DNA from 4 places in the Paraburkholderia sp. 22098 genome. Region 4 is predicted to be linked to each of the others. Evidence: predicted binding sites of a transcription regulator. Region 4 holds the regulator's gene; each other region holds the start of a gene.
The links. Region 4 encodes LexA, which represses DNA repair genes until DNA is damaged. Its sites were predicted from a motif close to ACTGTATNNNNATACAGT; they were not measured.
Positions count from the first base shown of each region.

Region 1: a site for LexA is predicted at 5,426-5,443, ahead of imuA (translesion DNA synthesis-associated protein ImuA). Genes of this name have one in related genera too.
Region 2: a site for LexA is predicted at 4,475-4,492, ahead of ACTJLB_RS20935 (ATP-dependent helicase). Genes of this name have one in related genera too.
Region 3: a site for LexA is predicted at 2,180-2,197, ahead of dinB (DNA polymerase IV). Genes of this name have one in related genera too.

Region 1 covers NZ_JBQEPV010000023.1:36,672-44,295, forward strand. The annotation lists gene ACTJLB_RS31005 (alcohol dehydrogenase catalytic domain-containing protein) at 1-1,099, shown strand, start outside; gene ACTJLB_RS31010 (alkaline phosphatase family protein) at 2,165-3,508, shown strand; gene ACTJLB_RS31015 (SOS response-associated peptidase family protein) at 3,654-4,616, opposite strand; gene imuA (translesion DNA synthesis-associated protein ImuA) at 4,707-5,414, opposite strand; gene ACTJLB_RS31025 (hypothetical protein) at 5,553-5,762, shown strand; gene ACTJLB_RS31030 (hypothetical protein) at 6,225-6,434, opposite strand; gene ACTJLB_RS31035 (hypothetical protein) at 6,817-7,320, shown strand; gene ligD (non-homologous end-joining DNA ligase LigD) at 7,481-7,624, shown strand, end outside.
Region 2 covers NZ_JBQEPV010000009.1:295,554-303,177, forward strand. The annotation lists gene ACTJLB_RS20920 (AzlC family ABC transporter permease) at 64-744, shown strand; gene ACTJLB_RS20925 (AzlD domain-containing protein) at 741-1,070, shown strand; gene ACTJLB_RS20930 (DUF4088 family protein) at 1,393-2,160, shown strand; gene ACTJLB_RS20935 (ATP-dependent helicase) at 2,303-4,432, opposite strand; gene ACTJLB_RS20940 (hypothetical protein) at 4,652-4,933, opposite strand; gene ACTJLB_RS20945 (hypothetical protein) at 5,014-5,478, opposite strand; gene ACTJLB_RS20950 (RNA-binding S4 domain-containing protein) at 5,790-6,008, shown strand; gene ACTJLB_RS20955 (MATE family efflux transporter) at 6,335-7,624, shown strand, end outside.
Region 3 covers NZ_JBQEPV010000012.1:159,595-167,218, forward strand. The annotation lists gene ACTJLB_RS24220 (patatin-like phospholipase family protein) at 1-379, opposite strand, end outside; gene ACTJLB_RS24225 (hypothetical protein) at 755-1,984, shown strand; gene dinB (DNA polymerase IV) at 2,317-3,462, shown strand; gene ACTJLB_RS24235 (heavy metal sensor histidine kinase) at 3,520-5,025, opposite strand; gene ACTJLB_RS24240 (heavy metal response regulator transcription factor) at 5,022-5,708, opposite strand; gene ACTJLB_RS24245 (efflux transporter outer membrane subunit) at 5,772-7,238, opposite strand; gene ACTJLB_RS24250 (efflux RND transporter periplasmic adaptor subunit) at 7,307-7,624, opposite strand, start outside.
Region 4 covers NZ_JBQEPV010000010.1:93,397-101,020, forward strand. The annotation lists gene ACTJLB_RS21530 (CysB family HTH-type transcriptional regulator) at 1-842, opposite strand, end outside; gene ACTJLB_RS21535 (sulfate/molybdate ABC transporter ATP-binding protein) at 923-1,981, opposite strand; gene cysW (sulfate ABC transporter permease subunit CysW) at 1,981-3,015, opposite strand; gene cysT (sulfate ABC transporter permease subunit CysT) at 3,012-3,908, opposite strand; gene ACTJLB_RS21550 (sulfate ABC transporter substrate-binding protein) at 4,059-5,108, opposite strand; gene lexA (transcriptional repressor LexA) at 5,415-6,065, shown strand; gene ACTJLB_RS21560 (hypothetical protein) at 6,173-6,529, shown strand; gene ACTJLB_RS21565 (DUF2939 domain-containing protein) at 6,640-7,323, shown strand; gene ACTJLB_RS21570 (universal stress protein) at 7,505-7,624, opposite strand, start outside.

The DNA of each region.
Region 1 (7,624 bases), on a different contig from region 4:
AGCACGGCTTCATCAGATTGGCAGCCCCATGCAGATTGACGAGATTCCGGTTCCGGCGCCTGAGGTAGACCAGGTCCTTGTTCGCGTAGAAGCATGCGGTGTGGTTCCCAACCTTGGCAACGTCATCAAGAACTACCCGATATGGTTCCCTGACCTCCCTCTGCCTAAACTTCCTGCGACATTTGGGCTTGACCCGGCTGGAGTCGTCGTAGCGGCCGGAAAGCGCGTTTTTGATTTCAAGGAAGGCGACAGAGTCTACGTCAACCCGGGCCGTTCATGCGGGGCATGTCGCAGTTGCCGGGCCAATGATGCGTTGAGTTGTGAGCGCTTTGCCTTTTCCGGGTACTTCGGCTTTTCCGCACAAGCTAACGAGTTGCTCCGCCACTATCCATATGGTGGCTTCGCGGAGTACATGACCGCGCCACAACAGAGTCTGGTGCGCTTGCCCGATTCGGTCACGTTCGACCAGGCGGCACGTTTCGGCTACCTCGGCACAGCTTACGCTGCGCTCGCGCGCGTCAATGCGGGACCTGGGCAAACTGTCATTATCAATGGGGCGACCGGCACGCTCGGACTGGGGGCGGTCCTGCTTGCGCTTGCTCGAGGGACGACAAAAATCCTTGCGGTGGCGCGCGACATGAAGTTGCTTGAGCGGGTCAAGGAGCTCTCACCGAGGCGCATCGAGATTTTCTCTACGACATCTGGTCAGTCTCTAACGCACTGGGCCGCAGCACTCACTGGCGGGAAAGGTGTTGACGCAGTGGTAGATACGCTCGGACCAGGGACGCCTGCAAAGGCTGTTACAGACGCGCTCGACTGCTTGCGTAGAGGCGCGAAGGCAGTCAATGTCGGTGGGGTGTCCGAACTCGTCCCAATGAACCTCTTCAAGCTGATGGCCGCTCAGGTGCAGTGGAATGGCTCGAACTGGTTCAGTGCGGCACAGGGTCAGGATATGGCAGACCTGGCTGCGTGCGGTCTGCTCGACTTGTCTATTTTCGAAACAACAGCTTTCCCGCTTGCAAGCATCAATGATGCGCTATCAACAATCGGTGGCCGTAACGGCGGATTCACCAATTTCGTCGTTAAGCCGCAGCAGTAATTATTCGCGTTACAGCGAATCCCGGCATCGTTGGGTGACGGGTAACCGCTCGCCGCGCTCCCGCCTAACACGGCGGGAATGGCGCCCGAGTCATCCGGTTACATGTTGCACAACGGACCGGGGATTCCTCGATTGAAAAGGAAGGCAATGGAACAATTTGCAAACTACATTGACGGCCAGTGGGTGACCAGCGACCAATCCACGCGGAACGTCAACCCGTCCAATGTAGATGACGTAAGCGGTGAGTTTGCACGAGCGAATGCCTGCAGATGTCAATGCGACATTGGCTCGTCGTGCTCTGAAAAAGCAACAAAAGCGCCAGAGCAAACCGGCGTCAAGGCTGCTTCAATTAAACCCCGGTAGTCACAGCGCCACCTCGAAAGGAGGTGCTGCGTGCGGGACGCTCGCCTGTTATTGACGCCGTCGCGCGGTCGGCTACCACCGTGGCGTCATTCAAGCAGCGAGGATATGTTGTCCAGTGTCACAGAAGGGACAAAATCCTTGTCCTGATACACCTTCGCCAATTCCGATTGTGCTATTTCCCGAACTTTCCCGAACTCCCGATGGCAGCGACGTGTCGGTCTTGTCGAATGCTGCCTCCCAGATGGCCGCAAAGTATCGTGCCTCCGCACCCATTAGCTTTGCGATATCGTCTCCAAAAGCGCTCCCCAGACCATCCCCATCGCCGCGGAGCTGCCGCCGGCGACCCGCACATATTCGTCGATAAGCCTGTTGGCGGGCAGCCTGTCTGCCGCCTGCGCCATTAGCCTGACTGTGGCAAAAGCGGCGTCGCATCCATCGGAGATTGTGGGGATGGTAGCCGAGCTTCCCGAGGCGCAACGTTGATTTTTAAGCGAACTACCATGTGGCTGTGGCTTACGCAAAGCGCAGAGTCCTCACTAGCGCATTTCTCATTGCGTTTTCGTATAACCCGCATATAAATAAACCAGTTGGTTGCGCTCAACAGTGGTCGGGCGAAGCCGAACTGGTGATAGCGGCTCGAGTGCCTTTCTGTGCTGCTTGCCGCCGGCAGGAAAGATTGGGCAATACATTCGGAGGCGACCTATGGCAGCGATACAGCACGTTTTCGTTCTGATGCTTGAGAATCGCTCTTACGACAGCGTGTTTGGTTGGTCTAACCTGACTGGCGTCACGCCTGGAGGTGAGACCACAACCGCCAACGGACTGCCCGCTACGCCCACAGTCAATTTCGGACGAACCGGGACGGCTTATCAGCTAGGCAAGGGTGCGCCCTATGCGCTTGGCTTTGACCCGGGTCACGAGTTTACCGACGCCTGTGTCCAGTTGTGCGGGCTACAGGTCGCCAGTGGAGATACCGTACGTAACGACTCCCTCGTTTTCGGTCCGTACGGCTATCCACCTTTTGCGACGGACGCTTCGACGATGGGCTTTGCCGCCACATACGAGGACCATTCCGACGTAGTAGCCGACGCCTTTAACGCCTTCACACCGGACCAGCTCCCGGTACTGAACTTCCTGGCCCGCCAGTACGGTGTGTGCGATAACTGGTTTGCATCGATGCCGGGACCAACGTGGCCGAATCGTTTCTTTGCCGTGGCGGGCACCTCGTCCGGGCTCGACCATTCTCCGAGTGACGCGCAAGTTGTGGAAGCGGTGTTCTTCAACGCGCCGCTTTTCGCTTTTCCGAACGGTACGGTTTTTTCAACGCTTCAGGAGTCGGACTGGCTTATCGTGCAAGGCGACGTTGCACAGACGCGCGGTATTCACGGGATGCAAAATCTGCTCAGTCGTTTCGTTCGCATGGATACGCTGCTCTCCCGGCTTGCTGACAATTCATTGACCGAGAAATTTATCTTTATTGAGCCAACGTACGATGCGAAGAATGACTTCAGGAACGGCAATTCGATGCATCCGGCTGGCGACGTTCGAAAAGGGGAGGCGTTAGTCAAGCAGGTGTACGACGCCATCAGTGGCAGCAAACTATGGTCGAGCAGTGTCCTGCTCGTCGTCTTCGATGAGCACGGCGGCTTCTTTGACCATGTGACACCTCCGAATGCGGAGCCGCCGGCCTCGCCGGAAAATGGCCGCCTGAAAACCCATAACTTTGCGTTTGACAGGCTAGGCGTACGCGTTCCGGCCATCGTCGTCTCTCCTTTCGTTCCTGCTGGCACCATTGACCATTCGGTGTACGACCACAGCTCAATTCTGAAAACAACGGATACGTTGCTTGGGCTCAATGGCGCCCTTAATTTGACGGCGCGCGTACGTGCAGCGGACAGCTTCTCGAAGATGTTGAGCCTTTCTACGCCTCGCTCCGACATTCCGCAATGCCCGTCACCCGTCGCGGCGAGTGGAGACCCGAGACCCACCAGCGAAGGCGCCCCGCGGTCGAAGGACCCCTTTCTGCCCCTGTATGCGCATCACTAGAACCGGCGACACGCGCCAAGGGGCACCGGACCCGGCAGACCGCAGTTCCTATGGCAGCAGACTTTGTCCGCTTGATGTAACACAAATGTCCGAGTACCACCGCACCCCGCTTAAACGAACACCTGTGTCGTGTACTCTCGATGGCTCATGCGGCCAATCGATGCTCATAGTACGGCCGGTCCCTGTCATCAAGTATTGCGTACATTGCCTCCAGGTTCTGTGGGTCGGGGTTAAGCCATGCATCGATGTTTTCCGGCTTGATAGGGATGATGCACCGGTCGTGCCCGGCAGCTTGAATCTCAGGCGGAGGTTCATCTGTGATGGCCGCGAACGACAGGAGGTCCGGCTCCCCCGGCGCGCTCCATCGTGACCACAGACAGGCAACATGCATCAGTTCCCCGTTGCTCGGACGGAACTCGAGGACGACGTTCTCATCACGCTCATGAGTCTCAAGTAGTGTGTTTTCGAACTTTGCCTTGCTCACATTCTCGTAGAAAACTTCGACAAGCAGGACGGCATGCGTGTACCCAAAGCATGGTGCCCAAAAGCCTTCGAGGCTGTCCCGACGCGCATTGTAAGTGCCGGGATATTTGACATCGTAAGACGCAGGCTTTCCAGCGACGCGGCACTGGTAACGCATGGGTTTGACTACTCGTTGTCCGCTTTCCATCACCATCACGGGCGCGTAGTTGCCCGGGAAGATACGCGCGTCGCGCGGTTGTGGTTCGGTTCGCTGCAGGTCCTCTAGCTTGCCCTTCGCCCAGGCAATTTTGTCGGTGGCGATTCGCCGACTTTCCGTTGCCGCCTTCGTGACTTTCGTTTGCAACGTGCGTTCGGCGTCGGCCAGCCGCTTCCGTTGTTTGAACAGCTCCTGCTCGAGTTTGGTAGCCTGCGTTGAAGCGTACCTGGCGATGAGAACATTGATTTCACGCTCTGCGTCATCCTGCGGTTCAGCAAAGGCGTCTTCCATGGCTTTAGGTATCTTGGATTTGCTAATGCCCTCCGCGCGCTCGAAGAACAGCCGGGCGAACTCGTGGATGTCCATGATGGCGCCAAAGGTACGCACAAATTTTCGATAATCTGCTACGACCTGAGCCGAGTAGCACATGAATGCCTCCGTTCGACGCTGTCATGATAAGCACTTCCCGGGCCGCTGCCCGGCGACGCAACGTTCCTGCACGACGTTACCGCAATGAGTTCAGGCGAGCACTTCCTTCCGCTGACCTCCAGTCGCGACTTCGGCAAACGACCCGCGCGAGAGACGCTCGTGTCGTGACAGCAGGACGGGAGTAGGTTGCAGGGCAACCGCCAGGGGCTCCCCGCATGAGGGTCCTCGTCGTTTCACAATGTCGACGGTCAGACCGGTAGCAGACGGTCTGAGCGCCAGGCGCAATAGTGCCGGTGACGCGTCCTGTGCTGCGGCGAGCGGTCGGACCATCACAAAGAGAGTTTCCGATGACTGCGCCGCCAGGTGCAGGCGTCGAAGCGATGAAGACTGCGCGTACTGAGTCCAGAAAATGAGGGCTCCGCAACTTCCTGCCCGCAATATCTGCTCTACCGACCAGAGCGCGTCCGCAGTCTTCGGTGCCTTGACGCGAAGCATCTGTTCGAGCGTCAGGCCGATGTACGCGAGCCCGAGCCCGTCGGGTGTATGCGGCGGTTGAACGAATGCGACGGGCCGGCTCCCCGTCTGGCTCAGCGCAGGACGCAGCAGCCGAAGTTCTCCGACACCTGGGTGCTGCACGAGAAGGTCCACCAATGCACCTACCGGCCATCCGCCGCCCGGCAGTTCCGCTGACAGGACCGGGTAGCCCGTCTCGACTACCCGGCCTCGCCCATGTGCCAGCTGCGACGCCAGCCACAGGGACGGGTGTATCGATTCGGGAGACGGCGTGACAGTGGTCATTGCGAAAAACACCTGTATGGATGTACAGTATCCTACAGGTGAGGCTGTTAAATGTTAACCGGCGTTTCTTGACCTTGTCAGCGAAGCCCATGAGCCGGCTGCAGGGTGAGAGGCATGGTGTTTCCCAGGAGGTGCAACATGAGAGCGGATGTTTGGGTCCGGGAGGCCCAGCGAGAATCGAGCCTTGTCGACGCGCTGTATAAAGCGCGCAACCTTATATCGATGCACAACGGCATTACTGTGCGATGCGACGGCGAGGAATGGGCGCTGGACTTCGGTCAGGAGCTTGAGGCGATTGACGCAGCGTTGAAGACGGCCGGAATCGACGTCGCGCGCTTTCGGCAATAGGAAGTAGCCATTTGCAGGGGCAAGGGATGCAAGCCGATGTGTTGCGTGGATACGCGCTATGGGGACATGCGATAGAAGAGGGAAAGGTTGTCCCAACTCGCGATACGCAGCGAGCGGCACAATCACGCGCGACAAGAAGTTCGTCGAAGCCCCAGGCGTTCGGGGTCTATTTAACGACGCGCAGACGCAGAAGAAGCGGGACTAACATGGGCGCGCGCCTGGATTGACAGCAATGGATAACAGCGCGCGATTGAAGACTGTTCATCCGACGAGCCGACGATAAGCGCTTAGATGTCGGACGAGGCCTTGCTTTGTCCGACGCACAGTACGCGGTCGACTCCTTGCCCCTCCCGCTACGTCTCGAAGAGACGGGCCTTGGACATATCTTCCATTTCCTGAACGAGCGTAGTCGGGCCAGGCTGCGTCACGATTTTGGAAAAGCCTGATGCATCGGGGCGCCAACTACTTTTCCGGCACGTCCTGGAAGCCGTTCACCGCGTCCGGGGCTATGCCGAGCATGCGAAGCGTGTCTTGTATGAGGTCGACCTCCGCCAGCATGCGCTCCATAGAGCCAACCGGAAGGTCCTCTGGCATCATTTTCCCTTGCACCTTCCGAATGGCATCGACGGTCACGCAGAATGCGAAGGCCGCCAGATAATCGTTATCCTCCACGTCTTCTCTCTGTCAATAAATACAACAGGCTAAATATCGACCGAATTTCATCTTTCTTGATGGCACTGGAACGGCTACTCGAAAAGGTCCGGCAATCCCCCGCTCGCCGGGCAACGGCCGATTGATTTCGGCCAGGAGCTCGGGACGGCTTTCCTTATTCCCGTGCCCTGCCAGCGAAAGCGACGGCAGATTGGCGAGCATCGAAGAACCGCCATCAGTGGCCCAGCGCGAAACCCTGGAAATCCGGTTTCGGACGTCCTATAACGTTTCCATTGCTTACGGACCGCTTTCCGTAACCTGCACGCACGATTACATCAGAACAAACGTCCAGAGGGAAAGCGCGTCATTTCGACGGGGCCAACGCAATTAGAGGTAACCAGAAATGAAGAATCTCTTTTTCGTGAAAATCGCGCGGGTTTTCTTCGCAGTCTTACTGGCCTGTCTGACGATGACAACCGGCTGGGCACAGTCCCTCCCAAAGCAAGGAACGATAGACGCAACCTACACCGCGGCTGGGAGTGACGTAAGAGAGATTGGAGTCAGCGGCGATGATGTTGTTTACTTGTACGAGTCGACTCTCTTGATGACTAGCAACAACAAGACGCCCCTCATGCACAACGTCACCGCGCACTGCGTAGAATCAGGGTTTTCAGCCGGCGCGGGAAGCGGCTACTGCGTGTATTCGGATAAAGATGGCGACAAGTTCGTCGAAGCCTTTACCCACCCTAAGGGCTCCACGTCGGGAAAAGGCACACTGAGCTCGGGGACCGGCAAATATAAAGGAATTGCAGGTCAATTCGACTGGCAGGTCGTGCAGGAACTGCCGGCCGAAAAAGGTTCATACCATTACGTCGGGAAAAAGACGGGCAGCTACCGTCTACCGTAGGCCTGGCGTCGAGGAACTTACGACTGCGGGTATCTGACCCATGTCCCGCTTCTGGTCTCGGAGACGGCAGAGGCGCTGGTCAGACTGGCGCAGATGAGCGTAGTCGAGGTTCCCTCCCGGAACCCGCGTTGCTCCCGACCTTGCACATCCGGACCAAGTCATCTTCGACCTCGACCCGAACCCGGCACTTCCCTGTTCAGCGATGCTGGGGGCCGCGACGCTCGTCAAAGTCGTGCTTGGCGAGATAGGCCTGCGCTCCTTCGCAGAAACGAGCGGCGGCATGCTCGACCGCCGACTTGGATTA
Region 2 (7,624 bases), on a different contig from region 4:
CAAGTTTTGACCCACTCAGTCCGTTTAAAGGAAGTCACCACGGGCGCGCGCGACATCATCCCGATGATGGTCGGCTCGGCGCCTTTCGGCGTCATTTTCGGCACGCTTGTCGCGTCCGGGCCGCTGCATCTGTGGCACGGCCAGTTGATGTCGCTCATCGTTTTCGCGGGCTCCGCGCAATTTATCGCGCTCGGGCTGATCGCGGGCCACGCGAGCTTCGCGGTGATCTGGGCCACCACGCTCGTGGTCAATCTGCGGCATGTTCTGTATAGCGCGACACTCGCGCCGCACGTCGCGCATCTTCCGGCGCGCTGGCGCTGGGCCCTCGGCGCGCTGCTCACGGACGAAGTATTCGCAGTCGCGTGGGAGCACTATCGGAACCGCGAGCCGGGCACCGTCGGCCCGCACTACTTCTTCGGCGCCGGTCTCGCGATGTATCTGAACTGGCAGCTCTGGACAGTCGCCGGCCTGCTGTTCGGCGCTGCCTTCCCCGGACTTCAATCGCTCGGACTCGACTTTGCGATGGTCGCCACGTTCATTGCGATCGTCGTACCGCAGCTCACCGCGTTGCGCTACATCGCGGCCGCGGTCACCGCGGGCACGCTGGCCTTCTTCTGGCAAGCGTGGCCGTACAAGCTCGGACTGCTCGCTGCCGTCTTCGCGGGCGTCGTAGTCGGCGTACTGCTTTCCACGCCGGGCTTCGGCTTGCGGCGTGCACGCCGGTCGGCGGAGGGATCGCGATGAACTACGTCGTTTTGATACTCAGCATGGCGCTCATCACGTGGGTGATCCGCGCCGCCGTCTTCGTGCTCGGCGACCGGCTGGTGTTTCCGCCTCTGGTACGCACGGCGCTGGGCTTCGTGCCGGTCACCGTGCTGACCGCGATCATCGTGCCGATGGCGGTCTCGCCGCATGGCGCCGACACCGGTGCCGAACTGACGTGGCGCAATCCGCAACTGGTCGGCGCACTGGCCGCTGTCATCGTAAGCGCGCTGACGCGGCGGCCACTCGTAACCATCGCCGTGGGCCTCACGGTGTTTTTCGTCTGGCAAGGCGTGGTGCTGCGATAACGCACGCGCGCTCCCACACGTAAGGGCTCACTCACGCGGAAGCCGCCGGTGGCGGGGCTTCCGCGTTCAACGTCGGCTCCGGACGAGCGTCGCAATACCGTCCAGGCAGTGCGGCAAAGCCTGCCTCATATCCGATAAAACCCTTAAGTTTCCCGTTGATCCGCCGATATGCAGTCGAGGTCCGCTCGTCGGGATACGTCCCGCCAGACGCGGCAACAGGCAGGAATCAAACGCGCAGCCATTGCACGTCCAGTCTTCCGGGTCCGCTTGCGACCGGACGAACACGACGAGGCCGCGCGGCAGGACCAAACGGGATAGACACATGGGTCAAATTACCCTCACGCTCAAAGACGAGACCATTGCGACGCTGCGCAAGGATTTCGATGCATTTCTGCGCGTATCGCTGAAGCTCGATCCGCAGTTCGCGACGCCTTCGTTCGAGGACTTTTTGCGAGCGAAGCTGCTCGACAACATGGTGCCGCTGACCGAGCACGCCGTTCAGCGGATGTTGCAGGGCGGCCAGTATGCATGGGCCAAACGCACACTGGACAAGGAGTTTCCTGACGTCGTCGCGATTCTGATGCGGCAGGCCGGGGAATTCGGTTTCGGCTTTGCAGCGCGCTCGGAGTGGACGCCGGAAGAGTTGGCCAAGCAATGCCGCGACTGGGCGGCGGCGATCGTCAAGGAAGCCGAAGGCGACGCGGTGCTGGTCGACCCGCTCTCGGCACAGATCAAGAGCGCAGTGCAGGATATCCAGGCGCTCGAGGAAATCATGCAGACGCCGGCATGGCGGCTCGTGGAATCGCTGCGTCAGCGTGTTTATGAAGCGAAGGTGGCATGCGAAACGAGCGTGGGCAGCACCGCCCGCGAAAAGCTGGGCGAACTGCGCGGCCTGCTTCGGCTCGGCATTTCGCACGGCTCGTTCCAGAAGCAGGAAGCGCAACAGATCATGGAATATCTGCGCCTGCTGAAGCCGGAAATCTTCGTCGAAGAACCGTACGACGTGTTTTCGCGGATGGCGGCGTGGCTGCGCAACTTCTTCATGCCGCCCCGCCCCGCCCCGCAACAGCAGCAACGGCAGTCGCGCTAACTCGGCCGAGCGTCTGCCCACCAGCAGCAGCTAGCGCGTAAAGCACGTTGCCTGCTGCCGAAAGCGATCCAGGGAGCCCTCCGGGATGCTCCCGCACGGCGACAGCCCGTGCGGCATCGAGCCCCGCCCACCTGAGCGCCGCTCAGTCCCACATCTTCCTGAGCCTTGCTCCGATTTCGATTTTTGCCTGCGCCGCCGCGGCGAGCCCCGCGGCCGTCGGCGCACTGGGCACCGGCACGCGGGGCCATGCGTACGCGTCGAACAAAGGCATCAGGTGCGCAGGGATAAAGCGCGTGCGCGACGCCCACACGTGACGATCGCCCATATGCGTCTGGTTGTGCACGTAAAAGCGCTGCGGCACGACGATATGCAGGTCTTCTTTTGCGCGCGTCATCGCCACGTAAAGCAGGCGGCGTTCTTCGTCGATTTCCTCTTCGCTGCCGGTACCCAGATCGGACGGAATGCAGCCGTCGACCCCGTTCAGCACGAACACGTTGCGCCATTCCTGTCCCTTTGCCGAATGGATGGTGGACAGGATCAGATAGTCTTCGTCGATGAGCGGCACGCCCGATTCGTCGCTCGTGGCATCGGGCGGATCGAGCGTCAACTCCGTCAGAAAGCGCTCGCGCGACGCATACGTGCCCGCAATGCTTTCCATCTGCAACACGTCGGCATGACGGATTGCGGCGTCTTCATGATTGCGCTCCAGATGCGGCTCGTACCAGCGCCTCACCATCTCGAACTCCGCAGGCCATGGCGTCTGCCGCCCATACACGCTCGACATCAGCCTGACGAAGGGATGCCAGTCCTCCTGCGCGCGAGGCGGCGGTGCGAACGCGGCGAGCGTGCCGCCCGCGGTGTCGGCGGGATTGCCCACGCCGGCTCGCGCGACGATTTCGTCGAGCACTCTGGCGGCCGTGGCCGGCCCCACGCCGGGCAGTAACTGTACGACGCGAAAACCGGCCACACGGTCGCGCGGATTCTCGGCCCAACGCAGCACCGCCAGTACGTCTTTGACGTGAACGGAATCGAGGAACTTCAGGCCGCCGAACTTCACGAACGGAATGTTGCGGCGCGTGAGTTCGATCTCGAGCGCCGCGCTGTGATGCGCGGCGCGAAACAGCACCGCCTGCGACTTCAGTGTCATGCCCTGCTCGCGCGCTTCCAGCACCTGCTCGACGATATAGCGCGCCTGGTCGGCCTCGTCGGCGACGGTGACGAGCCGGGGCCGTTGCGCCGACGACTTGTCGGTCCACAGGTTCTTCGTATAACGCTCGCTGGCCAGTTCGATCACCGCGTTCGACGCGGCAAGAATCGGCTCGGTCGAGCGGTAATTGCGTTCGAGCGTGACCTGAACCGCAGGCGGATCGAAATGCGCCGGGAAATCGAGAATGTTGCGCACGGTGGCGCCGCGAAACGAATAGATCGACTGCGCGTCGTCGCCGACCACGGTCAGGCCGCGTCCATCCGGCTTCAGCGCGAGGAGAATTGACGCCTGCAACCGGTTGGTGTCCTGATATTCGTCGACCAGCACGTGATCGAAGCGCGCCGACAGATCGGCGGCGATCGCCGGCTCCGCAGCCATATGCGACCAGTAAAGCAGCAGGTCGTCGTAATCGAGCACGCTCTGCTTCTGCTTCGCGTCGACGTAGGCCGCGAACAGCATGCGCAGATCGGCTTCCCACTCGCGGCACCACGGGAACGCGTTATCGAGCACCTGCCCGAGTGACGCGCCGGTGTTCACGACGCGCGAGTAAATCGCGAAACAGGTTCCCTTAGCCGGAAAGCGCCGTTCTTTCGCGGACAGACCCAGTTCATGTCGCACCAGATTCATCAGATCGGCGGAATCCTCACGGTCGTTGATCGTAAAGGCCGGTGCAAGTCCGATCAGTTCTGCATATTCGCGCAAAAGCCGCGCGCCGACGCTATGGAACGTGCCCGCCCATGTCAGCCCTTGCGCGAGCGCGGCGCGCGTGCCGAGCGCCGTCGTGGCAATACGTGTGACGCGGCGTGTCATTTCTAGCGCCGCGCGACGCGAAAATGTCAGAAGCAGAATTCTGCGCGGATCAGCGCCCTTCACCATCAGATTGGCCACACGGTGCGCAAGCGTGCTGGTCTTGCCGGAGCCCGCGCCCGCAATGACCAGCAAGGCGCCCGACGGTGAATGGGGCGTATCGGTGCCGAATTCGACGGCCTCGCGCTGCGCGTCGTTCAGCTTCGCAAGCCAGGCGGCGGTATCGGACGGCGACGGCGTTTCTGCGACGGAAAGCACGGTGTTTTAAGGGCGTTGGATGGATCGGGAACGGCGACGCATACTGTATATCCATACAACCCGCGCGCACAAGCGCCCTTTTTTAGCGTGGCTGCTGCGCAGTCACGCGCGCGCCGCGCCGCACGCTTACAAGCCGCTCAAAACGAAACGGCCCGTGTGCATTCCGCAAACGGGCCGTTTCGTTGAGCAAGTCGCACCTGCTCATCAGGAAGCAGGAACCTACTGCTTCTTCGCGTCCTTCAGAGTGGCCTCGGCGTGCGCCTTGTCGGCGTCGGCTTGGGCTTCGGTCTTTTCCTTGTCGGCCTTGGCTTGCGCGACAGCCGCCTTCTTGTCTGCCTTGGCTTGCTGCTTCGCCGCCTTCTGATCGGCGTGCGTGACCGGCGCCGCGGCCGGATCGCTTGCCTGCGCGAATGCGGCCGACGACAGGCAGCCCGCGATCAGCAACGCGCAAAGCCGCGCGGTCGGGGATTTTGCGGAATTAGTAAATCGAGTGTTGCTCATGCGATTCCTCCTTACCAGTCTCATCAGGTCGAGTCGGGTTCGACGCCGCGGGTTACCTGAGCCCGCGGCTCCGCCTGCCATTAGTGCTTAACTTCGCCACCGTCGGTCTGGGCGCCCGCCTGACTTTGCAGGTTCATCTTCATTTCGTTGTCAGCGGCCTGCTTGTCCGCCTTCTTGTTGATCTTCGCGTCGCGCACCTGCTCCTTGTATTCGGACTTGGCAGCCTTCTGCTGTTCCTTCAGTTCGGCCTTCGACGCCTTCTTCGACGCGCGGTACTCCGCGTTAGCCTTCGCGTTGGCTTCGCGCTTTTGTACCAGCGGATCGGGCGAGCCCGAGGCCGTCAGGCGGGTCGGTGCCGGCGTGACCGGCTGCACGCCTTGGGCGGCAGGAGCGGCCGGCGCGACGTCGGCGCCGGGCGACTGAACCTGTACCTGGGCATTCATGCCCGCAGCCGGTTGAACGGGCTGTGTGGTCTGCGCGACGGCTGCCGTGGCGGCGAATGCGGTCATGGCGGTACCGATCAGGAGCGTACGAATCTGGGTCATGGCAAATTCCTCTCTAGAGTTGTTGTGGCCGGGTCGAACCGCCCTGCATCGCGCTGCGGCGCGCTGGACGACCTCCCGGTCTGCTCATAGCCGAACTAGATCCGGCAAGCTTTCCTGCTGAGATGCACTTTACGAGTGAAGTCGTGTTGTGACGACCGGTGTTACGCAACGTTTCACTTTCCGACAAACGGATAACATCTGCTTGCATTTGCTTGCGATGCGTTCACGAAACACTGCGCGAGACAACGCGACTTCTTAGGGGCAAGCTTGTGCTTTATGATGCGAACCCCTTGCCTGAAGGTGCAATGCCCATGCCCAACCTCGATTTCACGCTCACCGGCGACTACGTCGAACTTCACAATCTGCTGAAGATCACGGGGCTCGCGGACAGCGGCGGCTCGGCGAAGATGATGGTAGCGGACGGAGCCGTCACTGTGGACGGCCGCGTCGAAACGCGTAAAACGTGCAAGATCCGCGCAGGACAGGTGGTACTGCTCGGTGACACGCGAATCGCGGTCCACGAAGCCTGACCGCTACTACTCCCGCAGGAACCACGAGATTCCGCAGGAAACTCGCGCACCAAAAATGTGCTTAATCCATCGACTTTGCAGCGGTCACGCAATAAGCTGTTGGTTTCGCTAGACGAACGGCCCCGCTGACATCGCCGACCGTGGGCTCGCCGGGAAACCGTGGCGAGCCGCCTCGATCGGCGTCATTACGAGGCTCGTGAACCGCCATGCGACCGCGAGCCCACGCGTCTCTCGTAGAGCGCGCTTCCGTTGCCTTCGCTGCTTCCAGTGCCGCGGCGGTCGCCAGCGGTCACGGCGTCGTCATTCCGTCAACTTTCACACGCTCCATGACTCAATCCGGCTTCACCCGGGTGGCCACCCGTCCGCCGACCTTGTCCCGCCACGCCGCCGACACCGCGCGGCTCGCCGCGCCGCTCGCCATCGCGCAACTGTCGCAAATGGCCATGGGCGTCACCGACACGATCCTGCTCGGCTCTCTCGGACCGGACGCGCTCGCGGCCGGCGGTCTGGGCGCCAATCTGTTCTTCGTGGTCGTGACGCTGCTGCAGGGCGTGCTGACGTCGGTCAGCGTGAGCGTCTCGCATGCGCGCGGCGCGCAGGACGAAAGCCGCGTGCCGCACATCTACTGGACCGGTTTTGTGTTGTCGGTGTTGCTGTCGGTGCCGGCGTTCGCCTTGCTGTCGTTCGCGACGCCCATCCTGCTTGCGTTCGGGGAACCGGCGCTGCTCGCGCATAACGTCGGCGAGTATGCGGCGGTGCTGCGCTGGGGCGCGCTGGGCAGTCTGATCGGCGTCGGTCTGATGCGCTCTTTCCTGCCGGCGATCGGCGCGGCGCGGCGGCTCCTGTGGGTGTCGCTCGTCAGCGTCGGGGTGAATGGCTTTCTCAACTACGGGCTGATTCACGGCGCGTACGGGCTGCCGCGGCTCGGCTTCCTCGGCTCGGCGGCTGCGACGTCCATCACCGTCTGGCTGACCGCGCTCGTGCTGATGGCGCTGTTGCATCTGCGGCCCCGCTATCGCCATTTCGTGGTCGCCACGCGCCCCAACGTCCCGCTGATGGGCGAACTGTTCGGTATCGGCTGGCCGGTGGCGATCACCTACGGCGTCGAATCGACGCTCTTCCTCGCGACCGGCCTGATGGTCGGGCTGCTCGGCGAGTCGCAACTGGCCGCACATCAGATTGCGCTGAACGTCGCGTCGGTGGCATTCATGGTGCCGCTCGCGATCGGCCAGGCGGCCAATGTGAGAGTCGGCTTCTGGTCCGGCGCCGGGCAGCCGCTCGCCGCGCGTCATGCGGGCTTCGTCGCGCTGGCACTCGGCGTCGGCTTCATGACGTTGTCGGGAATCGTGCTGATCGCCGCGCCGCATTGGATCGTCGGCCTCTATCTGCACCTGGACGACCCGGCCAATGCGGCGACGGTTACGCTCGCGAGTTCACTCCTCGGCGTGGCAGCGATTTTTCAGATCGTCGACGGCATGCAAACGGTCGGATCAGGCTGCCTGCGCGGTTTGAAAGACACGCGCATACCAATGATCGCCGCCGCATTCGGTTACTGGGTGATTGGCTTTCCGACCGGCTATACGCTCGCCTTTCATGCCGGGCTGGGTGCTCGAGGT
Region 3 (7,624 bases), on a different contig from region 4:
AAACGAGCCGCGAGATCGTTTCCATCGCAAGAAAGAGTGGGGAATGATCGAGCGTCCAGCGGCCGATGAGCCTGTCGAGCGCACTACGTTGGAAGGGACTGAAAATGGCGGCATCCGATACTTGCCGCCAGAAGTGTTCGAGCGCCTTGCGCGCGCCGGCCCGGCCGTCATGCTCGAAGCCGCTGACAAGCACCGCTGCGTTCATTGCCCCCGCCGACGTACCCGATACACCGTCGATCTGCAACCGGGATTCTTCGAGCATTCGGTCAAGGACGCCCCACGTGAAGGCTCCATGCGAGCCCCCGCCCTGCAGCGCGAAATCGACGAGCAGCGGGCCGTCGCGATCTGATGGGCGAGGAGCGACGTGCAGATCGGTCATCGTGTTTCCGGATGGACGAGGCACGGGAAAGGTTATACGACCAATTGTCTAATTGCAAAGTATCCAATAAGCGCTCCGTTTCAAATGCGGGCGCGCGCTGGCACATTTGAAAACCAGAACGAGTTTTCCCAGATAGCGCGCATATTCACTCATAGCAAACAGCCATGGTTTTCTGATTCCAGATGGCATTCAAGCGTCAGGTATGCACAGATAAAATATCAAACCTTATGGGAATCTTAAGCACAGTACCGCCTACCTGGGAAAACGATAAGGACAACTGCTTACGGGAATGCATAAGCTATAGCAACGTCTACTATCTCTTCCGGCGCGCCGTTGAGATAGGTCCGCTCCAACGACGATGATGGGAGGTGTACGATGCCGAAGCACCTGTTGGCGAATGCATTGGTGGCGTGTGCGGCTATTGCGATTGCGGGTTGTGGCGGGGACGAACTCAGCATTAGCGGCCCGCACCATGTATCGGACATCGCGGTCCCCAACATCAAGGCAGGCGTAAACTTCTCATTCGACATCGGCGTCGTCTCGGGTAGCCGATACTATTTCACCGACAGGAATAACGCATCTCTGGATCAGATCGACATACCGTCGAAGACCTTCGTCAAAGCCATTCAGGGAAGCGGGCCTCTCGCGTTCACAGGGCTTGGCCCCGGGCCGAATTCGCAGGCGGGTCCGGACGGCGCGACGGCTGTCGGCAACTTTATCTACGTGGGCGACGTGAACTCTGTGAAGGTGGTCGATCCCGCTGTTGGCGCCGTGACGAACAAAATCACGGTTAGCACGACGGGCGTTCGCGCAGATGAAGGTTGTCTGGATCCCACGCATGGCATCTTCATGATCTCCAGCCCGGAAGAGACGCCCCCGTTCGCAACATTCATCAACACGTCCACGCAGACCGTCGTCGCCAAGGTGACGTTCACGGATCTCTCGGGCAAGCCCACCGCGGGCCTCGAAGCGTGCCGGTACGACGCCGCCAGCGACAACTTCTATGTGAACGTTGACGGCAGCACAGCGAATCCTCATGGCGAACTGGTGAAATTGCCGGGAGCGTCCATTCGAGCAATTCCGACCGGTGGCAGTCAAAACTACACGTCGCTTGCGGGCGTAGCGATGTACCCGGAAGGCAATTGCGATCCCACAGGGCTGGCACTGGGCCCCGGCAACGATATTGCGGTCGGGTGTCGCGAAGGTACGACTGGCGCTCCGTTGCTCATGCAGATCTTCAACCGTTCGAACGGTGCACTGGCGGCGTCCCTGAACGCTGGCGGCGGCGATCAGCTTGAATATGATGCGCCCACCAATCGCTACTACAACGCGGCGAGCCGGTGGACGTCTTCTGGCAATGCGTCGACGAACGGCGCCTGCTCGGCCGCGTCGCCATGCACGCCCGTGTTGACCATCGTCGACGCGGGCAGTCGCAGTGTCGTTGCCCGTCTTAACACGGGCAATAACGCGCATTCGGTTGCAATCGACCCGGCAACCGGGCTCATTTTCGTTCCATACTCTTCCGCGACATCGCCGGCGGGATGCCCAGGTTGCGCGGCAAACGGGTTCGTCAACGGCGGGGTGTCGGTATTCGCCGCCAGATGAGGCGCGGCAGTGCTGCGGGCTTCACTTGCGCGGATCTGCAGGCGCGCACATCAGTAGATCGGAAGGCGGCGGGCCAACCTGGAGATAGGTCTCGCCGCATGACCATGCCTCCGGCACTCGGTTGACGCATCAGTCCAACGAATCCGCCTTCCCGACAAATCCGCAGACCGGATTCCACGAACCCTGACAAAAAATACTGTACAAACGTACAGTCCGGTAAAATACCCGTCAAACGCACGCACCTTCGTCCGCACGCTCTTTTCTGAAGGTGCGGACGAGCGCCCCTTAGGCCCGGGCGGCACCACCGAACGCCACTAACGAGCAAACACGGCATGCCAGATGAACGGCGCATAGCCCACATCGACATGGACGCATTCTTCGCGTCTTGTGAACTGTCGCAGTATCCAGAACTACGAGGCAAGGCCATGGTGGTTGCCGGTCGTCGCACGGACGCGCCGCGGACCAACCCGGACGGCACACGCGAATTTTCGCGCTTACGCGACTACGTAGGCAGAGGCGTCTTGACCACCGCCACCTACGAAGCGCGCGCGTTCGGAGTTCACTCCGGCATGCCCACCATGAAGGCCGCCCGGTTAGCGCCGGATGCGATCATCCTTCCGGTGAACTTCGACCTCTACCGAACGTATTCGCGATTGTTCAAAGATGCAGTGCGGTCAGTCACTTCGAGCATAGAAGACGTCGGTATCGACGAAGTGTACGCGGACGTCTCGCTCACGAGCGGCAGTTCAGAGGAAGTAGCGCGCAAGCTGAAGTCGGCGGTGTTGGAAGCAACGAACCTCACGTGCTCCGTGGGAATCGCACCCAACAAGCTGCTTGCAAAGCTGTGCTCCGACATGCAAAAACCCGACGGCATCACGATCCTGAAGTTCGAAGACGTGCAGTCCAGGATCTGGCCAATGGCCGCGAATAAGATCAACGGTATTGGCCCCAAGGCCAGCGCGAAACTTGCGTCGTTGGGAATAACGACCATCGGCGGAATCGCTGAGCGCGACGAGTCGTGGCTCATAGAGCACTTTGGCCGAAGCTACGGTGCATGGCTTCGCAGAGTGTCCCACGGTCTTGACGAGAGGCCCGTGGTGACATACAGCGAACCGGTCTCGATGAGCCGCGAGACCACATTCGAACGGGACCTTCATGCCGTACGGCATCGGCAGGAACTGGGCGCCGCATTCACCCGTCTGTGCGAACAGGTGGCAGCCGATCTGCAGAGAAAAGGCTATCTGGCGAAGAAGATCGGCATCAAGCTTCGCTTCAACGACTTCAAAACAGTCACGCGCGACATCACGCTTCCCGAACCCATTGCCAATGCGGAAGCGTTGCGTCGCGCGGCGACCGACTGCCTGAAAAGAGTGGAGCTCGTTAAATCCATCAGGCTGCTCGGAGTCAAGGCCGGCAACCTGCAACCCGCCGGACAGGTTCCGCGTGACGAGCCGGCTCAGTTCACGCTTGATTTCTAGTTCGTGCGTTCAGTTGCATGCAGCGTGACACGGAGCGCCGAAGCGGTGGCAACCCGTTCAGGCAGACTTTCCTTTTACCAGTGACGAATATGAAGCCGGTGCCGGTGCCGGTGGAGTGTTTGCGTTCGCCGCACCATTTCCCACGCCATTCCCCGGCAGTTTCGCCGCATTCGAACGTACTGACGGCGTGACGCTGTCCGCAAGCGAAGCAGCAATCGAAAATGCAAACGTATTGACGCCGTTCGCGCTTTGCACCGACACGCTGCCGCGATGCATCTCCGCAATCGCCTTAACGATGGCGAGACCCAGGCCGTGGTTCTCGCGGCTATTGGTGCGCGACGCTTCAGCACGATAAAACCGGTCGAACAGATGTTCGAGCACGCTGGGCTCGATCGGCTCTCCGGGATTTGCAACTTCAATGCGCACCTGTTGCCCGTCCCGCACAATGCGCACGTTGATCTGCGCACCCGGCTGGCAATGCTGGATCGCGTTCATCAACAGATTCGTGCAGGCGCGACCGAACAGCGAGCGGTTCACATGCGCTGCGGCGTCGCCATGCAAGCGCGCATGCACGCGAGCTTCTTCAAGTGGAATTTCCAGAAACTCCAGCGTGTGCGCAACTTCAGCCGCCAGCGATACTTCCACCAGGCCCGTTGCGCGCTCGCCCTGATCGGCTCGCGCGAGGAACAGCATGTCGTTGATGATCGCGCGCATGCGTTCGAATTCCTCGAGATTCGACTGTAGCGTATGACGCAAATCGTCCACGGAGCGGTTGCGTGTCAACGCCACTTCCGTCTGCCCGATCAGGATCGTGACCGGCGTACGCAATTCGTGCGCGACGTCCGCATTGAACGATTCGAGGCGGCAGTACGCACCGTCGAGACGTTCAAGCGCGCCGTTAAAAGAATTAGCGAGGTCATTCAATTCATGCGGCAACGACGTGGTATTCAGCCGTTGCGAGCGATTGTTCGGACTGACGGCGGATGCGTCGCGGGTGAGACGCGTCAACGGTGCGAGGCCGATGCGCGTCACCGAATAACTGAGCAGCAGCACCGCGAGGCTGCCAAGCGCCGACAGCGCCGCAAGCGCGAAACCGAATACGCGCATCGTGCGAATGTTCGGCGAATAGCTCGATGCAACCTGCAACTGCATGGGGGGCCGCGTCGAATAGCCGGGAATGGACACCGTGGTGGTGAGCATGTCTTCACCGCCGCCCGCCGGCCTCACGCGCGCGTAGCCGCCGGGCCAGGTCTTCACGGTCGATCCCTCGATGGGCTTGCCATAGTTGTAGGACGGCTCGATGCTCGTTACCGCATATACGGTGCTGCGGTCATGAGGCGTCATGTCGGTGAGCTTCTCGCGCGACATGCGCCATTTTTCAGGTGTCAGCCCGTGATTGCAGATGAGCCGCGCGATCTGGGCACGGTCGTCGAGCGACTCGCGCAAGTGGTTCTCGAGTTGCGAGCGCAACACCGCAAAAAGCCCCGCGCCGACGAGCGTAAATACGAACAGCGCGACGAGCGCGAACATCAGTGCGAGGCGCCGTGCTATTGAACGGTTCATGGCTGTTCCGCCTCTTCGCGCACTTCGAGCACATAGCCCATGCCGCGCACGGTATGCAGCAGTTTGGAAGAAAACGGGCCGTCGAGCTTCGCGCGCAATCGCTTGATCGCCGTTTCCACGACGTTAGTATGACTATCGAAGTTGACATCCCAGACGAGTTCAGTGATCGCGGTCTTCGACAGAATATCGCCTTGCCTGCGGGCCAAAACGCTTAGCAACTGGAATTCTTTCGCGGTGAGATCGAGACGCACGCCCTCTCGCGTCGCGCGCCTTCCGATCAGATCGACGAACAGATCGCCGACTGAAATGAGCGTGGACTCCTGCGAGCGCGTACGGCGCGCCAACGCGTGCAAACGCTCGACGAGTTCGAGGAATGAGAATGGCTTGGTCAGATAGTCGTCGGCGCCTTCGCGCAGACCGCGCACGCGGTCGTTCACATGATCGCGTGCCGTCAGCATGATGACGGGCGTCGACTTGCGCATGCGCAGCGCCTTCAGCACGCTGAAGCCGTCGCGTTTGGGCAGCATGACGTCGAGCACGATCACGTCGTAATCGAACTCGGTGGCCAGATGCATGCCCTCTTCACCATCGAGCGCGACGTCCACGACCCAGCCCTGCTCTGTCAAACCGGAGCGCAGGTAGTCCACCACCTTGTGCTCGTCTTCAACAATCAGCAATTTCATGCGCGTCCCCTAGTGTCTGCATTATACGAAACGCCTCGTATTGCTTCCGTGCACTATGCCGCCTCACTGCGCAGCGGCACGCGTCTGGACGGGCCCGGCGCCCTCCGGCTGCACGTCCTGTTGTCCAACCCTTGATTCGCCGCTCGCCGGTCCTGTGCTCGCGTCCCAGCCGCCGCCCAGCGCCTTGACGAGCGAGACGGAAAGCGTCATCTGCTGGCCGCGAATCTGCGCGTCCTGACGCTTGCTGTTGAGCAACGACTGCTGCGCGGTGATGACATCCAGATACGCAACGAGGCCGCCCGAATAACGGTCGTTAGCAAGCGCAAGCAGACGTTGCGAATCCGCGACCGCTTGCTCCGACTGCTTCGCCGCGCCGTCGAGCACGGCGAGCCCCGTAATGCCGTCCTGCACCTGCTGGAATGCGTTGAGCACCGTTTGCCGATAGTCGGCCTCGGTCGCTTTATAACCTTCGCTTGCGAACTGCACGTTGGCCGCGCGCCGCCCGCCGTCGAACAGAACCTGGCTCGCTGCCGCCCCGAGCGTCCACATCAGCGTGGGCGCGCTCAGCAAGCTCGCGAACTGCGTGCTTTCCCAGCCGATGCCGGGCGTCAGCGTGAGGCTCGGAAAAAACGCCGCCTTGGCAACGCCGATCTGCGCATTGGCCGCTGCCATTGCGCGCTCCGCCGACGCAATGTCGGGCCGCCGTTGCAACACGTCGCTCGGCACGCCGAGCGCAATCGCCGGCACCTGGAAGTTCAGTACCTTCGGTTCGATTGCGAATTGAGGCGCGGGCACGCCGACGAGCGCCGCGAGCGCGTGCTCGAATTGCGCGCGCTGGTTCAGCAGCAACTGCGCCTGTACCCGTGTCGTGTCGAGCAGCGACTTTTGCTGCAAGACGTCGAGCCCCGACACGGCACCGAGCTCATGTTCGGAGTTCACATAATCGAGTGCTTTCTGCTGCAGCGCGACCGATTGGTTCAACACGTCGATTTCGGTGTCGAGCTCGCGCAATGAGAAGTAGTCGCTCGCCACCTCGGTTGTGAGCACGAGCCGCGCGTTGGCGAGGTCGTCTGCAGATTGTTCGGCGGACGCCGTCGCGCCTTCCACCTGACGGCGTATGCGGCCAAAGAGATCGGTGTCGTAGCTGATCGTGGGACCGATCTGCAGATTGTTCTGCACCGTCGACGTGGTCGGCACGCCGTAGTTCGTGCGCGGTCTGTCGCGAGAAATCCGGAAGCGTGACGCCGTTGCGGCGAGGTCCACTTCGGGAACCTGCTGCGCACGCGTATTCGCAAGCGTCGCCTTCGCCTGAGCGTAGTGCGCGCTCGCGGCCACGAGCGTCTGATTCTGTGCGAGTGCCTGCGTTTCCAGCGTGGCGAGCGTGGAGTCGCGATAGACGTTCCACCAGTCAGGGTCCATCGGCGCATGCGACGGAGCCGCGACACGCCAGTATGAATCGGTCTTCCATTCGGGCGGCACCTCTGCCTGCGGCCGCTTGTAATCCGGACCCACCGTGCACGCGGCGAGCATGGCCGCACTGGCAGCCGCACCGACCGCCGCGGCAACCCTGACGACGCCCCTGCCGCCGCGCGTGGGTTTCACGACGCCCCCTTCGTGTTCTTCTGCGGTTGCGCGATCTGGACATGATCGCCGTCCGCGATCGAATCACTCGGGTTGATGATCACTCTGTCGTTTCCGTCAATCCCGCTTTCTATTTCGAGCGTCTGTCCGAGATCCTGCGCAATCACGATCTTGCGCAACTGCACAATGCCTTTCGCGTCGACGACTGCAACCCGCGGACCTTCGGCGCGAAACAGCAATGCGTTACCAGGCACCATCCATTGCGCGCGGGCAGCCGACGGCAGCGCCACTTGCACATAAGCGCCCGGGCGCAGCTTGCTATCGGGATTCGGCAA
Region 4 (7,624 bases):
CGCAAAAACGCGCCCTTGCGCAAGCCGACCCGCGTCGTGCTCGCCTCGAACAGGTGCTGCGTGTCGAGCGCGACCAGTTCGCTGTCGCGCTTCGGGTCGTAGGCCATTGCCGCGACCACGCCGATGCCCATGCCGAGCTCCACATACGTCTTGATCACGTCGGCGTCGATCGCGGTCAGCACCACGTCGGGCAGCGCCCCCGCTTTCGCGAACGCCTGGTCGATATGCGAGCGGCCCGTGAAGTCCTGGTCATACGTGACGATCGGGAATTCGGCGATTTCGTCCAGCGTCAGATTGGGGCGGCCGACGAGCGGATGATCCTTCGGCACGACCACGACGTGATGCCACGAATAGCATGGAAACGTAACGATGTCGGGGAACCGGTCGAGCGCTTCCGTCGAGATGCCGATGTCCGCCTCGCCGTTGATGATCATCTGCGCGATCTGTTGCGGGCTGCCCTGGCGCAGCGCCAGATGCACCTTCGGAAAAACCTCGGTGAATTGACGAATTACCTTCGGCAGCGCGTAGCGTGCCTGCGTGTGCGTGGTCGCGACCACCAGATGGCCACTGTCCTGATCCGCGTACTGACGCGCGACGCGGCGCAAATTCTCCGCGTCCAGCAGCATCCGCTCGATCAGTTGATGCACCGCCTTGCCCGGCTCCGTGAGACCCGTGAGCCGCTTTCCGCGTCGAATGAAAATGTCGACGCCGAGTTCGTCCTCGAGATCCTTGATCTGTTTCGATACGCCTGACTGCGACGTGTACAGCACGTTCGCCACTTCGGTCAGGTTCATGTTCTGACGCACGGCCTCGCGCACGAAGCGCAATTGCTGGAAGTTCATCTTGAAGAGTCCGGTTCAGCGAGAGTTGAGTTGTTCGAGTTATTCAGTTCATTCGCGTTGGGTCGCATCGGGTCATGCGCTCATTGCGCCGGGAAGACCCGGAGCGCGCGCGGCACCGCCGTCACGCCGTCGCCGATCGAGAGACGCAACTCGCGCCATGCTTCCCGATCGAGTTCGGCTTCGAGCAGATTGCCCTCGCGGCCCGCGAGCTCGACCCGCACGGAGCCGCCCAGTGTCACGACGCGCCGCACATCGACGACGATCCCCTCGCGGTGCCCCGCCGACTGCGGATACAACTGCAAATCGTGCGGACGCACATAAGCGAAAGCCGGACCGCTGAAGTCGGTGCTGATGGCGACCGGCAACGCCGCGCCGTCCACCACGAACCCGCTCGCGTCGACGTTGCCGTGCAGGCGGTTCGCCGCGCCGAGAAACTCATACACAAACGACGTTTGCGGATGGTCGTACACGTCCTGCGGACTGCCGACCTGCTCCACATGTCCACGATTGAGCACCACGATACGGTCCGCCACTTCGAGCGCCTCTTCCTGATCGTGCGTGACGAAAATCGTCGAGATATGCAGATCGTCGTGCAGACGCCGCAGCCAGCTGCGCAATTCCTTGCGGACCTTCGCATCGAGCGCGCCGAACGGTTCGTCGAGCAGCAGCACTTTCGGCTCGACGGCAAGCGCGCGAGCGAGCGCGATACGCTGCCGCTGCCCGCCCGACAATTCCGACGGATAGCGCTGCGCGAGCCAGTCGAGTTGCACGAGCTTGAGCAGTTCATGCACCTTCTCGCGAATCACCGCTTCCGACGGGCGCTCCTTCCGAGGCTTCACTCGCAGCCCGAACGCCACGTTCTCGAACACCGTCATATGACGGAACAGCGCGTAGTGCTGGAACACGAAACCCACTTCGCGCTCACGCGCGCCGACGGTCGCGACGTCCTGGCCCTGCAGGACGACCTGCCCGCCGTCCGCGTATTCAAGGCCCGCGATCACGCGCAGCAACGTGGTCTTGCCGCACCCCGAGGGCCCGAGCAGCGCAACCAGTTCGCCCGGCGGAAAATCGAGCGAAACGTTATCGAGCGCGACGAAATCGCCGAAGCGCTTCTGCAGGTTACGTACGGTGATACCCATTACAGCTCTCCTTGCTTGAGCGGGTGTTGCTGCGAAGATTGCATGTTCAGCGACTGCGCGGTCGACGGCAAAGCGGACGGCAGCGTGACGGGTCCGGCGTGCGCCGGCACGTCGCGAGCGTCCGACAGTTCCGCCGACATATGACGCTCGGCGAGCAGTTTCAGTGCGAGCGTCACGAGTGCGAGCAAGGCCAGCACCGACGCCACGGCGAACGCCGCCGAGAAGTTGTATTCGTTGTAGAGAATTTCGACGTGCAGCGGCATGGTGTCCGTCTGGCCGCGAATATGGCCCGATACGACCGACACCGCGCCGAACTCGCCCATCGCGCGGGCGTTGCACAGAATCACGCCGTACAGCAGGCCCCATTTCACATTGGGCAGCGTGACGCGGCGAAAGATCTGCCAGCCGGACGCGCCGAGCACATGCGCGGCTTCCTCTTCGTCGTTGCCTTGCGCCTGCATCAGCGGGATCAGTTCGCGCGCGACGAACGGGAACGTCACGAAGATTGTCGCGAGCACAATGCCGGGCACGGCGAAGATGATCTGCACGTTATGCGCTTGCAGCCACGGACCGAACCATCCTTGCGCGCCGAACATCAACACGTAGATGAGACCCGAGATGACGGGCGAAACCGAGAACGGCAGATCGATCAACGTGGTGAGGAGCGCCTTGCCGCGAAACTCGAACTTCGCGATGCACCACGAAGCCGCGAGGCCGAACACCAGATTGAGAGGCACGGCGATTCCCGCTGTAATTGCCGTCAGCTTGATGGCCGCCAGCGCATCCGGATCGGCGAGCGACTCCAGATAAAAACCAAGCCCCTTGTTCAACGCCTGATAAAACACGGCGACGAGCGGCACGACGAGAAAGAGCCCGAGAAACAGCAGCGCAATGCCGGTCAGAATCCAGCGGACAAGCGGCGGTTCGGTGACCGGATCGGGCCGGCGCGCAATGTTCAGTGGCGCGCGCGGAGCCACGGCGTGCGGCGTGACGCCGTCGGCGTTATCGACGTGACCTGCCGAATGGCGGCTCATTGCGCACCTCCGCCAATGCTTGCAACGCTCGCGGCGCCAGGCGCCGGACCTGCGTTGCCGCGGCTCGTGCGGCGCTGCAGATACCACTGCAGCGTATTGATGAAAAGCAGCATCAGGAACGAGACTACGAGCATCACGACGGCAAGCGCCGTCGCGCCGGCGTAGTCATACTGCTCGAGCTTCGTGATGATCAGCAGCGATGTGATTTCCGACTTCATCGGCACATTGCCTGCAATGAAAATGACCGAGCCGTATTCGCCTAGTGCGCGCGCGAACGCGAGCGCAAAGCCCGTCAGCAGTGCCGGCAACACGGCCGGCAACACCACGCGGCGAAACGTCAGCCAGCGCGATGCGCCGAGGCAAGCAGCAGCCTCTTCCTGCTCGCGCTCGAACTCTTCGAGCACCGGCTGCACCGTGCGCACGACGAACGGCAAACCGATAAAGGTCAGTGCGACGAGCACGCCCACCGGCGTAAATGCGACCTTCAGACCGAGCGGCTCCAGGAACTGTCCAATCCAGCCGTTGCCCGCGTACACGGCCGCGAGCGAAATGCCGGCCACCGACGTGGGCAGTGCGAACGGCAGATCGACCACGGCGTCGACGATGCGCTTGAACGGAAACCTGTACCGCACGAGCACCCATGCGACCAGAAAGCCGAACACCGCGTTGATCAGTGCGCCGCCGAGCGCGGAGAAGAACGTCAGCCGGTACGAGGCCAGCACGCGCGGCGAGCTGACGGCGCGCACGAACTGACTCCAGTCGAGGGTGGCTGTCTTCAGAAAAGTCGCCGCGAGCGGAATCAGCACCACGAGGCTCAGATAAGCCACCGTGATGCCGAGTGTCAGGCCGAAACCGGGCAAGGCGCTTGGTTTGCGGAAGGTCAACGTGGTCATGCTCGATACTCTTTCGGTTGATGCTCGTGTTGCCGGCCGCCTGGTCCTGATCGGCCAAAAGCGCGCCAGCGGCGCGCTCCGGAAAGTGACGCGCCGTGGCGCGTCACGTTGCCTCGGTTCGCGCCTGCCGCGGCGCGGACATGGGCGGTGTTACTGAGGCTGGTAGATCGAATCGAACACGCCGCCGTCGGCAAAGTGCGTCTTCTGCGCGTTGGCCCAGCCGCCGAACGAATCGTCGACCGTGTACAGCTTCAGCTTCGGAAACTTCGAGGTCAGTTCGGCCGGAACCTTGTTCGAACGCGGACGGTAGAAGTTCTTCGCCGCGATTTCCTGGCCCTGCTCGCTGTACAGGAAGTTCAGATACGCTTCGGCCAGCTTGCGCGTGCCATGTTTGTCGACGACCTTATCTACCACCGCCACCGGCGGCTCGGCCAGAATGCTCACGGACGGCACGACGATTTCGAACTTGTCCGGACCGAATTCCTTCAGCGACAGAAACGCCTCGTTTTCCCACGCAATCAGCACGTCGCCGATGCCGCGTTGCACGAAGCTGGTGGTCGCGCCGCGCGCTCCGGAATCGAGCACGCCGGCATTCTTGTACAGCTTGCCGACAAACTCCTTGGCCTTCTGCTCATTGCCGCCCGGCTGATGCGCTGCATACGCCCATGCCGCGAGATAGTTCCAGCGCGCGCCGCCCGAGGTCTTCGGATTCGGCGTCACGATCGACACGCCGGGTTTGGTCAGATCGTCCCAATCCTTGATGTGCTTGGGATTGCCCTTGCGCACCAGAAACACGATCGTCGACGTATACGGCGACGCGTTGTCGGGCAAGCGCTTCTGCCAGCCTTTATCGATCAAACCCTTGTTCGCGATGGCGTCGATGTCATAAGCGAGCGCGAGCGTCACGACGTCGGCCTGCAAGCCGTCGAGCACCGAGCGCGCCTGCGCACCCGAGCCGCCGTGCGACTGCTTGAACGTGACGGTCTCGCCGGTCTTCGCCTTCCATTCTTTGGCGAAAGCCTGGTTCACATCCTGGTAGAGCTCGCGAGTGGGGTCGTAGGACACATTGAGCAGCGTCGTGTCGGCGGCTTGCGCCTGGCCCGCCGCGCCAAGGACGCCAAGCGCGGCTGCCGCGCCGAACGCGAGCGCTGCGATAAGTTTTCGGCTCCTGCCTGCCCGGCCCGCTTCGTGATTGTTCATGCCAAGTTCTCCGCATGTTGGTGCGCTGAAACAGCGTGTGTTGTTTTGCGTCGGGTCACGTGCACATGAGCGACTGGAGGCTAGTCTATCCAGGGGCTTTCATCATTAAAAATAATGTTTATTCATTTTTTAATACGCAAAAGTGGTAATGACAGCCAGATAAGGCGTTGCGGCATGAAAACGGATGTCTTGACGTCGATTTACGACGTTCCAGCGAGGGGTCGAGCCGCAAACTTAAAGTAAAGCTTGAATTGCGCCGGATACTGTATAAAAATACAGGCACCTGTTCATCCATACAGTGGCGCCATGACCAAACTCACCGCACGACAGCAGCAGGTTTTCGATCTGATCCGCCGGGCCATAGAGCGCACCGGTTTTCCGCCCACGCGTGCGGAAATCGCCGCCGAACTGGGCTTCAGCTCGGCCAATTCGGCTGAAGAGCATCTGCGGGCGCTTGCACGCAAGGGCGTGATCGAACTCGCGGCCGGCGCGTCGCGCGGCATTCGCCTGCTTGCTGGCCCGGACGAGGCGCCGCATCAGTTCACGTTGCCGCACGCCAGCATCATGCAACTGTCGCTGCCGCTCATCGGCCGGGTTGCCGCCGGCAGCCCGATCCTCGCGCAGGAACATATCGCCCAACACTATGCGTGCGACCCGGCGCTCTTCTCGAGCAAGCCCGACTACCTGCTCAAGGTGCGCGGGCTGTCCATGCGCGACGCGGGTATCTTCGACGGCGATCTGCTCGCGGTGCAGAAAAGAAGCGAGGCCAAAGACGGCCAGATCATCATTGCGCGGCTTGGCGACGACGTCACGGTCAAGCGCCTGAAGCGCCGCGCGAACGGTATCGAGTTGATTGCCGAGAACCCCGATTACGAGAACATCTTCGTTGAGACAGGCAGTGCGGATTTCGCGCTGGAAGGAATCGCTGTCGGGCTTATCCGCCCGGGCGAATTCTGACAGCACGGGTTTGGCTTAATGAGCGACAAGCTCAGTGCGTCATTAGCCAACCGCTCGCCTGCTCACCGACTAAAGCAGTACTCATGTTGAATCGCCCGGAGAGACTCATGGAACGCCTTGCCCGCCTGTTGCCGTTTCGCCAGTTCGGCCGTCTGCGCCATCTGCGCAAGCTGGTACCTTGCTCACTGATCGAAGCGTCCACGGCTGCTACCGCGTCGCTGTTCGACTTGCCCGCTCGCGGGTCCGACCGGCAGGCTGCGTTGCCGTCTTCATTGCCGGCATTCGCTCGCGTGTCGCTGAACTCGGGGCTCAATACTGCCGAGCCCGAGCGCCGTGCGCCGGTGCGCGTGTACCACGGGCCGTCGCGGCTCATCATGGTCGGCACTGTAGACGCGGTGTGCCGCATGATTGACCGTTGCATCGCCGAGGAAACCAACGTCCACGGAGCGGTGTTCGAGTCCTGACGAGTTGTGAGGTGTGGGGCGCGTCGCTCACATGGTTTGTGGCAGCGCACGGATCGTTTCAGCGCGGTTGCGGTCCACGTTAGATCACACCTGATGGAGATTTCCGCTCGATGGCAGTTTCAACACCCAGGAAGCGCAGCGCCCGTCCGCTTGCAGTCACGCTTACCGTCACGTTGATCGTGATCGCGCTGATCGCGGCGTTGGGCTTCGCTTATGCCTCCCCGTATATCGCGCTCAACAACCTCAAACGCGCCGCCGACGCACGTGACGCGCAGACGGTGAATCGGTATGTCGATTTTCCTGCATTGCGCGAGAGCCTGAAGCAGCAAGTCACGGGCTTGCTGACGCGGCGGCTTGACTCACATGGAAACGGTATTCCGTTGGCTGCGATCGGCGCGATGATTGGCGTCGCGTTGATCGGCCCGCTCGTCGACGCGTATGCAACACCCGACGGCGTGGCTGCGCTTTTGAACGGCATGCCGCCGCGCGGCGAGCCGGGTGAGCGGCCCAACGCCGCGCCGGTGACCGGCAATCCGCCCGCTGCCAATGCGCCCGCCCCCGCATCGTCCGGTGCGGACAGCCGCACGCCCGGCGGCGCTACGGGTGATCCGAACGGCAACGCGGTTGATAGGGCCACCCCGCCCCAACCGCCGCAAACCACAGCCGGCTACCGCGGCCTCAACGAGTTCGCCGTCACATACCAGCACGGTGCCGGGGACGCGCGTTACTCCGCCATCTTCATGCGCGAGGGTCTTTTCACGTGGAAGCTGGCGGCGGTCAATCTGAACGAGTGAGCGCCAGGCGCGGCTTGACACATCGAACGCGCACGCGGCCGATCTGACGCAATGCACTCGTAATGCACACGCGCCGCCCGCTACTCCGTCCTCCGCGTTCATCCGGACCAAAGCTCACGAGCACCCACCCGCACCAAGGCTGCATGCCCGGCGCGGGTGGCCGTGCGCCCGAACCGCATCGTCAGGCCGCTTCCTGCTGCTGCTCATGCGCTGAAGAGCACGCGACCAGAATGCTGCATGACACCCGGTCGAGCAGCGGTGTATTGCCGGCACCCATCCACCATCGGGACAAGCCTGTGCG